DNA from 3 places in the Streptomyces sp. AK010 genome. Region 1 is predicted to be linked to each of the others. Evidence: riboswitches for the same ligand, from Rfam matches in the RefSeq annotation. Region 1 holds a riboswitch; each other region holds the start of a gene.
What was found. A riboswitch is a leader RNA that binds a small molecule or an ion and turns the genes downstream of it on or off. The one in region 1 is predicted to bind thiamine pyrophosphate.

Region 1 (2,258 bases):
GGTGAACCACAGGACGTGCCGGACGTCGGACTGGGTGAGCACCTCCCCGATCCGCCCGAGGTGCCAGGTCCCGTCGGCCTTCAGGCCGCGCGCGACGATCGCGGCGACGGGGTAGGCGAAGAAGACCGCGAAGAACGCGACGGGCGCGGCCAGCAGGCCGAACCGCGCCGCCACGCCCCGCCGCCGGGCGGCTACTTCAGTACGAGTGAGGTCCACGACTTGACCCACTGGTCACGGTGGTCGGCGATCTTCGCCGGGGCCATGGTCTCCGGGTCCTTCGCCTGCGGCCCGTACTTCACGAACTCCGGCGGCACCTGGGCACCCTCGGTCACCGGGTACACGAACATGTTGAGCGGCATGTCCTCCTGGAACCTCTTGCTGATGAGGAAGTCGAGGAGGGCCTTGCCGCCCTTGGAGTTCTTGGCGTTGCCGAGCAGCCCCGCGTACTCGACCTGCCGGAAGCAGGTGCCCTCGGCGACGCCGGTCGGTGCCGCGCTCGGCTTCGGGTCGGCGAAGACGACCTCGGCGGGCGGCGAGGAGGCGTACGACACGACGAGCGGCCGGTCGCCCTTGGCCTTCTTGCCGCCGGCCGAGCCGGAGAACTCCTCGTTGTAGGCCTGCTCCCAGCCGTCGACGACCTTCACACCGTTGGCCTTGAGCTTCTTCCAGTAGCCCTCCCAGCCTCCCCCGCTCTCGGCTGCGCTCGAGCGGGAGGTGTCCCCATCGCCGTACCGGGCGGCGGTGCCGAGCAGGAAGCCGAGGCCGGGCGAGGAGGCGGAGGCGTTCTCGGTCACCAGCAGGTTCTTGTACTGGGGCTTGACCAGGTCGTCGAAGCTCTTCGGCGGCTTCAGATCGTGGTCGGCGAAGTACTTCTTGTCGTAGTTGACGCAGATGTCGCCGGTGTCGATGGGCGTGACCCGGTGCTCGTCCTGGTCGACGCGGTACTCGGCCTTGATCGTGTCGGAGCCCTTCGGCTCGTACGACTGGAACAGCCCGTTGTCGAGCGCCCGCGAGAGCAGCGTGTTGTCGACGCCGAAGAAGACGTCGCCCTGCGGGTTGTCCTTGGTCAGGATGGCCTTGTTCACGGCCTGCCCGGCGTCGCCGTCCTTCAGGACGGCGACCTTGTAGCCGGACTGCTTCTCGAAGGCCGCGATGACGTCCTTGGACACGGCCCACGAGTCGTGGCTGACGAGCGTCACGGTCTTGGAGTCGCCGGACCCCTGACCACCGCCGGACGATCCGCACGCGGCGAGCGTGCCGGCCATGCCGAGCCCGACGACAACAGCCGTCAGCCGCTTCTTCTTGGTGCTCACTGGATTCCTCCTGGAGTGACCAGGAGAAGACGCGGCCCTGCCCGGGACTTCCGTGGTCCCGGGCAGGGCGCAACAGCTCGAGTGGTGACCGATCTCCCTACCCAGAATGACCTGGGCCAGGTTCGGAGGGTCTGCGGCCGTGTGCCGCACTCTCAGCGCTGTGGCGCTCCCCTGTCGGAATATGCAGGTGTGGATGGTGCAGGTGTCGCATATGCAGATGTGCTTACGACAGTCAGACTACCGTTCGGTGGCCGCGAGCTGACCACACGCCCCGTCGATCTCCTGACCACGGGTGTCCCGGATCGTCACCGGCACACCATGGGCGGCGATGGCCTCCACGAACGCCTTCTCGTCCTCGGGCCGGGAGGCGGTCCACTTCGACCCGGGCGTCGGGTTCAGCGGGATGAGGTTCACGTGCACGGGCCTGCCCTTGAGCATCCGGCCGAGCCGGTCACCACGCCAGGCCTGGTCGTTGATGTCCCGGATCAGCGCGTACTCGATGGACAGCCGCCGCCCGGACTTCGCGCTGTACTCGAAGCCGGCGTCCAGCACCTCGCGGACCTTCCAGCGCGTGTTCACCGGCACGAGGGTGTCGCGCAGCTCGTCGTCGGGCGCGTGCAGCGAGATCGCGAGGCGGCATTTGAAGCCCTCGTCGGAGAACCGGTGGATGGCCGGGACGAGCCCGACCGTCGAAACGGTGATGCCGCGCTGCGAGAGGCCCACACCGTCGGGCTCGGGGTCGGTGAGCCGCCGGATGGCGCCGGCGACCCGGTTGTAGTTGGCGAGCGGCTCGCCCATGCCCATGAAGACGATGTTGCTGAGCCGCGCCGGACCCCCGGGCACTTCCCCGTCTCGCAGCGCCCGCATGCCGTCCACGATCTGGTGCACGATCTCGGCGGTGGACAGGTTCCGGTCCAACCCCGCCTGTCCGGTCGCGCAGAACGG
Region 2 (2,258 bases), on a different contig from region 1:
CCACCGCGTGCGCGGGACGACGGTTTCGTTGAGGGCGGCGGCCACGCCCGAGGGCGAGGCGGTGAGCGACCTCACGACGGTGTCGAGAGCCGTGCCGGGCAGGACGTCCCGGGGCTCGCCGTTGACGGAGATGTTCATGCGGGCTGCTCCGAGAGTGCGGTGGCGGGACTGAAGCGCTTCGGGGTGAAGGGGCGTGCCTCCTCGGGGAGTTCGCCCGTCGCCAGGACGTGCGCCATGGCGTCGCCGGTCACCGGCGTGAGCAGGACGCCGTTGCGGTAGTGGCCGGTGGCCAGCAGCAGCCCCTCCAGACCGGTCGGGCCCAGCAGCGGCGCGTTGTCGGGGGAGCCGGGCCGCAGACCGGCCCGGGTCTCGGTGAGCGGCAGCTCGGTGATGCCCGGGACCAGCTCGTGCGCGTCCCGCAGCAGCTCGTACACGCCGCCCGCGGTCACGGTCGTGTCCCAGCCCAGCTCCTCGCTGGTCGCCCCGACGACGAGCTCGCCGCTCGCGCGCGGCACCAGGTAGACGTGGCTGCCGCGCACCATCGCGCGCACGGTCCGGCTCAGGAACGGCCCGTGCCGCTGCGGCATGGTCAGCCGCAGGACCTGCCCCTTCACCGGTCGCACGGGAGGCAGCACGTCCTGCGGGACTCCCGCGAGCCGCCCGCTGAGGCTGCCCCCGGCGAGCACCACCTGCCCGGCGGCCACCTCGGTCCCGTCGGCCAGGACGACACCCGTGGCCCGGTCCCGGACGACGGTCAGCCGCTCCGCCCATGCCCGGTGGACCACCACGCCCGCCCGCTCGCCCGCGGCGACCAGCGCCCCGGCCAGCCGTCGCGGGTCGATCTGGTGATCGCCGTCGACCCGCAGCCCGCCGCGCACACCCGGCGCGAGCATCGGCTCCAGGCGCCGGCACTCGCGCCCCGACAGCCACTGCGACTCCAGCCCCGACTGCTGCTGCAGGGCGTGCAGTTCGCGCAGGTGGGCCCGGTCGTCGGCGTCCAGGGCCACGGCGAGCGTGCCGCAGCGGCGATAGCCGAGGTCCTGGCCGGTCAGCTCGGTGAGCTCGGCGGCGAAGTCCGGGTAGCGGCGGGCCGAGGCGAGGTTCAGGCCGAGCAGGGTCTGCTCGCCGTAGTGCAGTTCCGTGACGGCGGCCAGCATGCCGGCCGCGACCTGTGCGGCTCCGCCGCCGGGCTCGGGGTCCACGAGGGCGGTGGTGAACCCGCGTTGCGCGGACCGCCAGGCCGTGACCAGGCCGATGATCCCGCCCCCGATGACCAAAACATCTGATGGTGTGGACGTGGACGTAGGCGACATGGGCGTCCAGCCCCTCCCTTCGCCGGCATGACCCGGATCAGGTTCGTACGGTCGGAGGCCGCCAGCCTCCCTCTCAGCCCGGTGCGTCCGGGCTCCCGCGAGTGCTTTACGTTGGCCACCCTAGCCCGATGCCGTAGCCCGCAGTAAGGGAGCCTCCGTCCATGGCCCGATCCCTCGACGGTCTCGTCCTCGCCCCGGTCGCCGACCAGGCACCTGGTCAGGTGGGCACCCGCACCCGGTTCACGTACCACGAGCGGCAGGGCGAGATCTGGGCCGAGTACACGGGCGGCGACGTCGTACGCGGGCATCTCGTGGGTACCCGGAAGGGTGACCGGCTGGACTTCCGGTACGTCCAGCTCAAGCGGGACGGCACCACCTCCTCGGGGCACTGCGTCTCGACGGTCGTGGAGCTGCCCGACGGGCGGGTGCGGCTGGAGGAGACCTGGGAGTGGGAGTCCCAGCGGGGCGAGGGCACGAGCGTTGTGGAGCAGGTCACGGCGCATGAGCACTGACTGACAATGCGTCAGGTGTCTATGGTGATCAGGTGAGCGAGCAGACGCAGCAACCAGGTTCGTCCGCGCCGCGGCGCGTCGTCGTGGCGGGCGCGGGCATGGCCGGGGTGCAGACCGCCGTCGCCCTGCGCGAGCAGGGATTCGCCGGGGACGTGATCCTGATCGGCGCAGAGCCCCACCAGCCCTACGACCGGCCCCCGTTGTCCAAGGCCGTCCTGCTCGGCAAGTCCGAGGGCTCCGCCTTCGACGTCGACTTCGAAGCCCTCGGCATCGAACTGCGGCTGGGCTGCGAGGTACTGGGCCTGCGCCCCGCCGACCACGAGCTCGACACCGAGGACGGGCCCGTGCCCTACGACGTCCTGGTCGTCGCGACCGGCGCCGAACCGGTCCGGCTGCCGGGCGCGGAAGGCGTGCCCGGCGTGCATCTGCTGCG
Region 3 (2,258 bases), on a different contig from region 1:
GACGAGCGGGTTCGAACCCTGCAGGATCGCGGGCAGGATGAAGAAGTTCAGCACCATGAAGCTGATGGCCAGCGCCACCAGGGCCATGACGCCCCGCAGCCGTCCGACGACCACGACGGCGATCGCGAAGATGCCGGCCAGCAGCCCCATGGGAAGACGGCGGTTGATGTCGGTGACCGAGTACTGCAGGTCCTTCGGCGCCGAGGGCTCGTAGGCGACCACGACTTCCTGGCCCTCTTGCAGCTGGCGGGACTGGTCGGGCTGGACGATCTCGGTGAACGTACGGCCCTTGTCGTCGCCGCTGTCGACCCGGATCGTCGCCCGCTTGCAGCTGCCCTTCTCCTGCTGCACCGCGGAGGAACCCTCGGCGGTGGAGGTGTCGCCGGTCGGCGGGACGCCCGAAGCGCCGGCTTCCTTGCAGCTCACCTCGACCACCTTGGTGACTGTGGCGTCCTGAGTCTGCCGGTCGAAGCCGACACCGGTGCGCTCGTGCGACGGAGCGCCGCCCGGCCACAGCACGGCGAGACCGACCAGGACCGCCGCAGCGAACGGGATCAGGATCGCCGCGATGACCTTGCGCAGATGCCGGGAGACGGGCGTGGCCGGACCGTGGTTGTGGCTGTGGGGGTGCCCGTGCCCGCCACCCGGGGCGGGACCGGGACCGGGTCCGTGCCCGTGTCCGTGTCCGTCGCCCCCGCCGTGACCGTGCCCGCCGCCTCCGCGGGGCCCTGAACCGGGCCCACCACCGGCTCCGTGGCCGGGCCCCTGAACACCGGCGGGACCGCCGGAGCCACCGTGGCCACCGGAAGGACCGGCACCCTGGCCTCCGCCGGAGCCCTGCCCGTACTCACCACCGGGGCCGGAACCGGCACCGAAACCCGCGTCACGCCCGTACCCGAGCCCGGGGCTCTGCCCTCTGCTCGGCCCGTACCCGGCCGGGGCGGCGAAATCATGGCCGTCACCACGGCCGTCGCCGTTTCCGGCGCCGGATCCGCGGGGCGGCTCGGGCGGTGGGTAGGAGGGACGCTGCGTCGTGGTCACCGCCCGATCATCGCAAGAACGACGGGGGCCCTCTGTTCACCGCGCCAGAATTGCCGCTAGCGTGGAGGCACCTTTTGTACACGCGGGAGCTCGGAGCACCGGGCTGAGAGGGCGCTGACCTCCGTCCCAGCGATGTTTCACATGAAACATCGCCGGACTCGAGTGATGTTTCACACGAAACGTCGCCGGACGGAAATCGCTGCGTCGACCGCCGAACCTGTTACCGGGTAATGCCGGCGTAGGGAGTAGGTCTCATGACCAGCAAGGACGCACGCACGCCTGCCTCCGTTCAGGACGAGAAGTCCGAGGAGGCCGGGAAGTCCATCGGCTGGCACAAGGCGTATGTCGAGGGCACCCGCCCCGACCTGCGCGTGCCGGTCCGTCAGGTGCACCTCACCAACGGCCAGTCGGTCACGCTGTACGACACGTCGGGCCCGTACACCGATCCGCTCGTCGACACCGACGTCCGCAGGGGCCTGTCGCCGCTGCGCGAGAACTGGATCATCGCCCGCGGCGACACCGAGGAGTACGCGGGTCGTCCCGTCCGTCCCGAGGACGACGGCATCAAGCACACCTCACCCCGGGGCGGCCTCCGCAACCTGGACGCGGTCTTCCCCGGCCGGCCGCGCCAGCCGCGTCGCGGCAGGACCGGGCAGGCGGTCACGCAACTCGCGTACGCCCGCCGCGGCGAGATCACGCCCGAGATGGAGTACGTCGCCATCCGGGAGCACGTGGCGCCGGAGGTCGTGCGGGACGAGATCGCAGCGGGCCGGGCCGTGCTGCCGGCCAACGTCAACCACCCGGAGATCGAGCCGATGATCATCGGCAAGCGGTTCCTGGTGAAGGTCAACGCCAACATCGGCAACTCGGCGGTGACGTCCTCCATCGAGGAGGAGGTCGAGAAGATGACCTGGGCGACCCGCTGGGGCGCCGACACAGTCATGGACCTGTCCACCGGCCGCAACATCCACACCACGCGCGAGTGGGTGCTGCGCAACTCGCCCGTCCCCATCGGCACCGTGCCGCTCTACCAGGCCCTGGAGAAGGTCGACGGCCGGGCGGAGGAGCTGACCTGGGAGATCTACAAGGACACGGTCATCGAACAGGCCGAGCAGGGCGTGGATTACATGACGGTCCACGCGGGTGTGCGCCTGGCATACGTGCCGCTGACGGCGAACCGCAAGACCGGCATCGTCTCCCGCGGCGGCTCGATCATG

Region 2: another riboswitch for thiamine pyrophosphate. It lies ahead of thiO (glycine oxidase ThiO); the one in region 1 lies ahead of HDC93_RS19385 (thiamine ABC transporter substrate binding subunit).
Region 3: another riboswitch for thiamine pyrophosphate. It lies ahead of thiC (phosphomethylpyrimidine synthase ThiC); the one in region 1 lies ahead of HDC93_RS19385 (thiamine ABC transporter substrate binding subunit).

The regions. Positions count from the first base shown of each region.
Region 1 covers NZ_JACHCX010000009.1:203,784-206,041, reverse strand. The annotation lists gene HDC93_RS19390 (iron ABC transporter permease) at 1-153, opposite strand, end outside; gene HDC93_RS19385 (thiamine ABC transporter substrate binding subunit) at 192-1,265, opposite strand; TPP riboswitch at 1,390-1,496, opposite strand; gene rlmN (23S rRNA (adenine(2503)-C(2))-methyltransferase RlmN) at 1,551-2,258, opposite strand, start outside.
Region 2 covers NZ_JACHCX010000005.1:396,195-398,452, reverse strand. The annotation lists gene thiS (sulfur carrier protein ThiS) at 1-138, opposite strand, end outside; gene thiO (glycine oxidase ThiO) at 135-1,313, opposite strand; TPP riboswitch at 1,311-1,422, opposite strand; gene HDC93_RS12935 (hypothetical protein) at 1,475-1,825, shown strand; gene HDC93_RS12930 (NAD(P)/FAD-dependent oxidoreductase) at 1,858-2,258, shown strand, end outside.
Region 3 covers NZ_JACHCX010000003.1:239,646-241,903, reverse strand. The annotation lists gene HDC93_RS07315 (YibE/F family protein) at 1-1,041, opposite strand, end outside; TPP riboswitch at 1,114-1,303, shown strand; gene thiC (phosphomethylpyrimidine synthase ThiC) at 1,296-2,258, shown strand, end outside.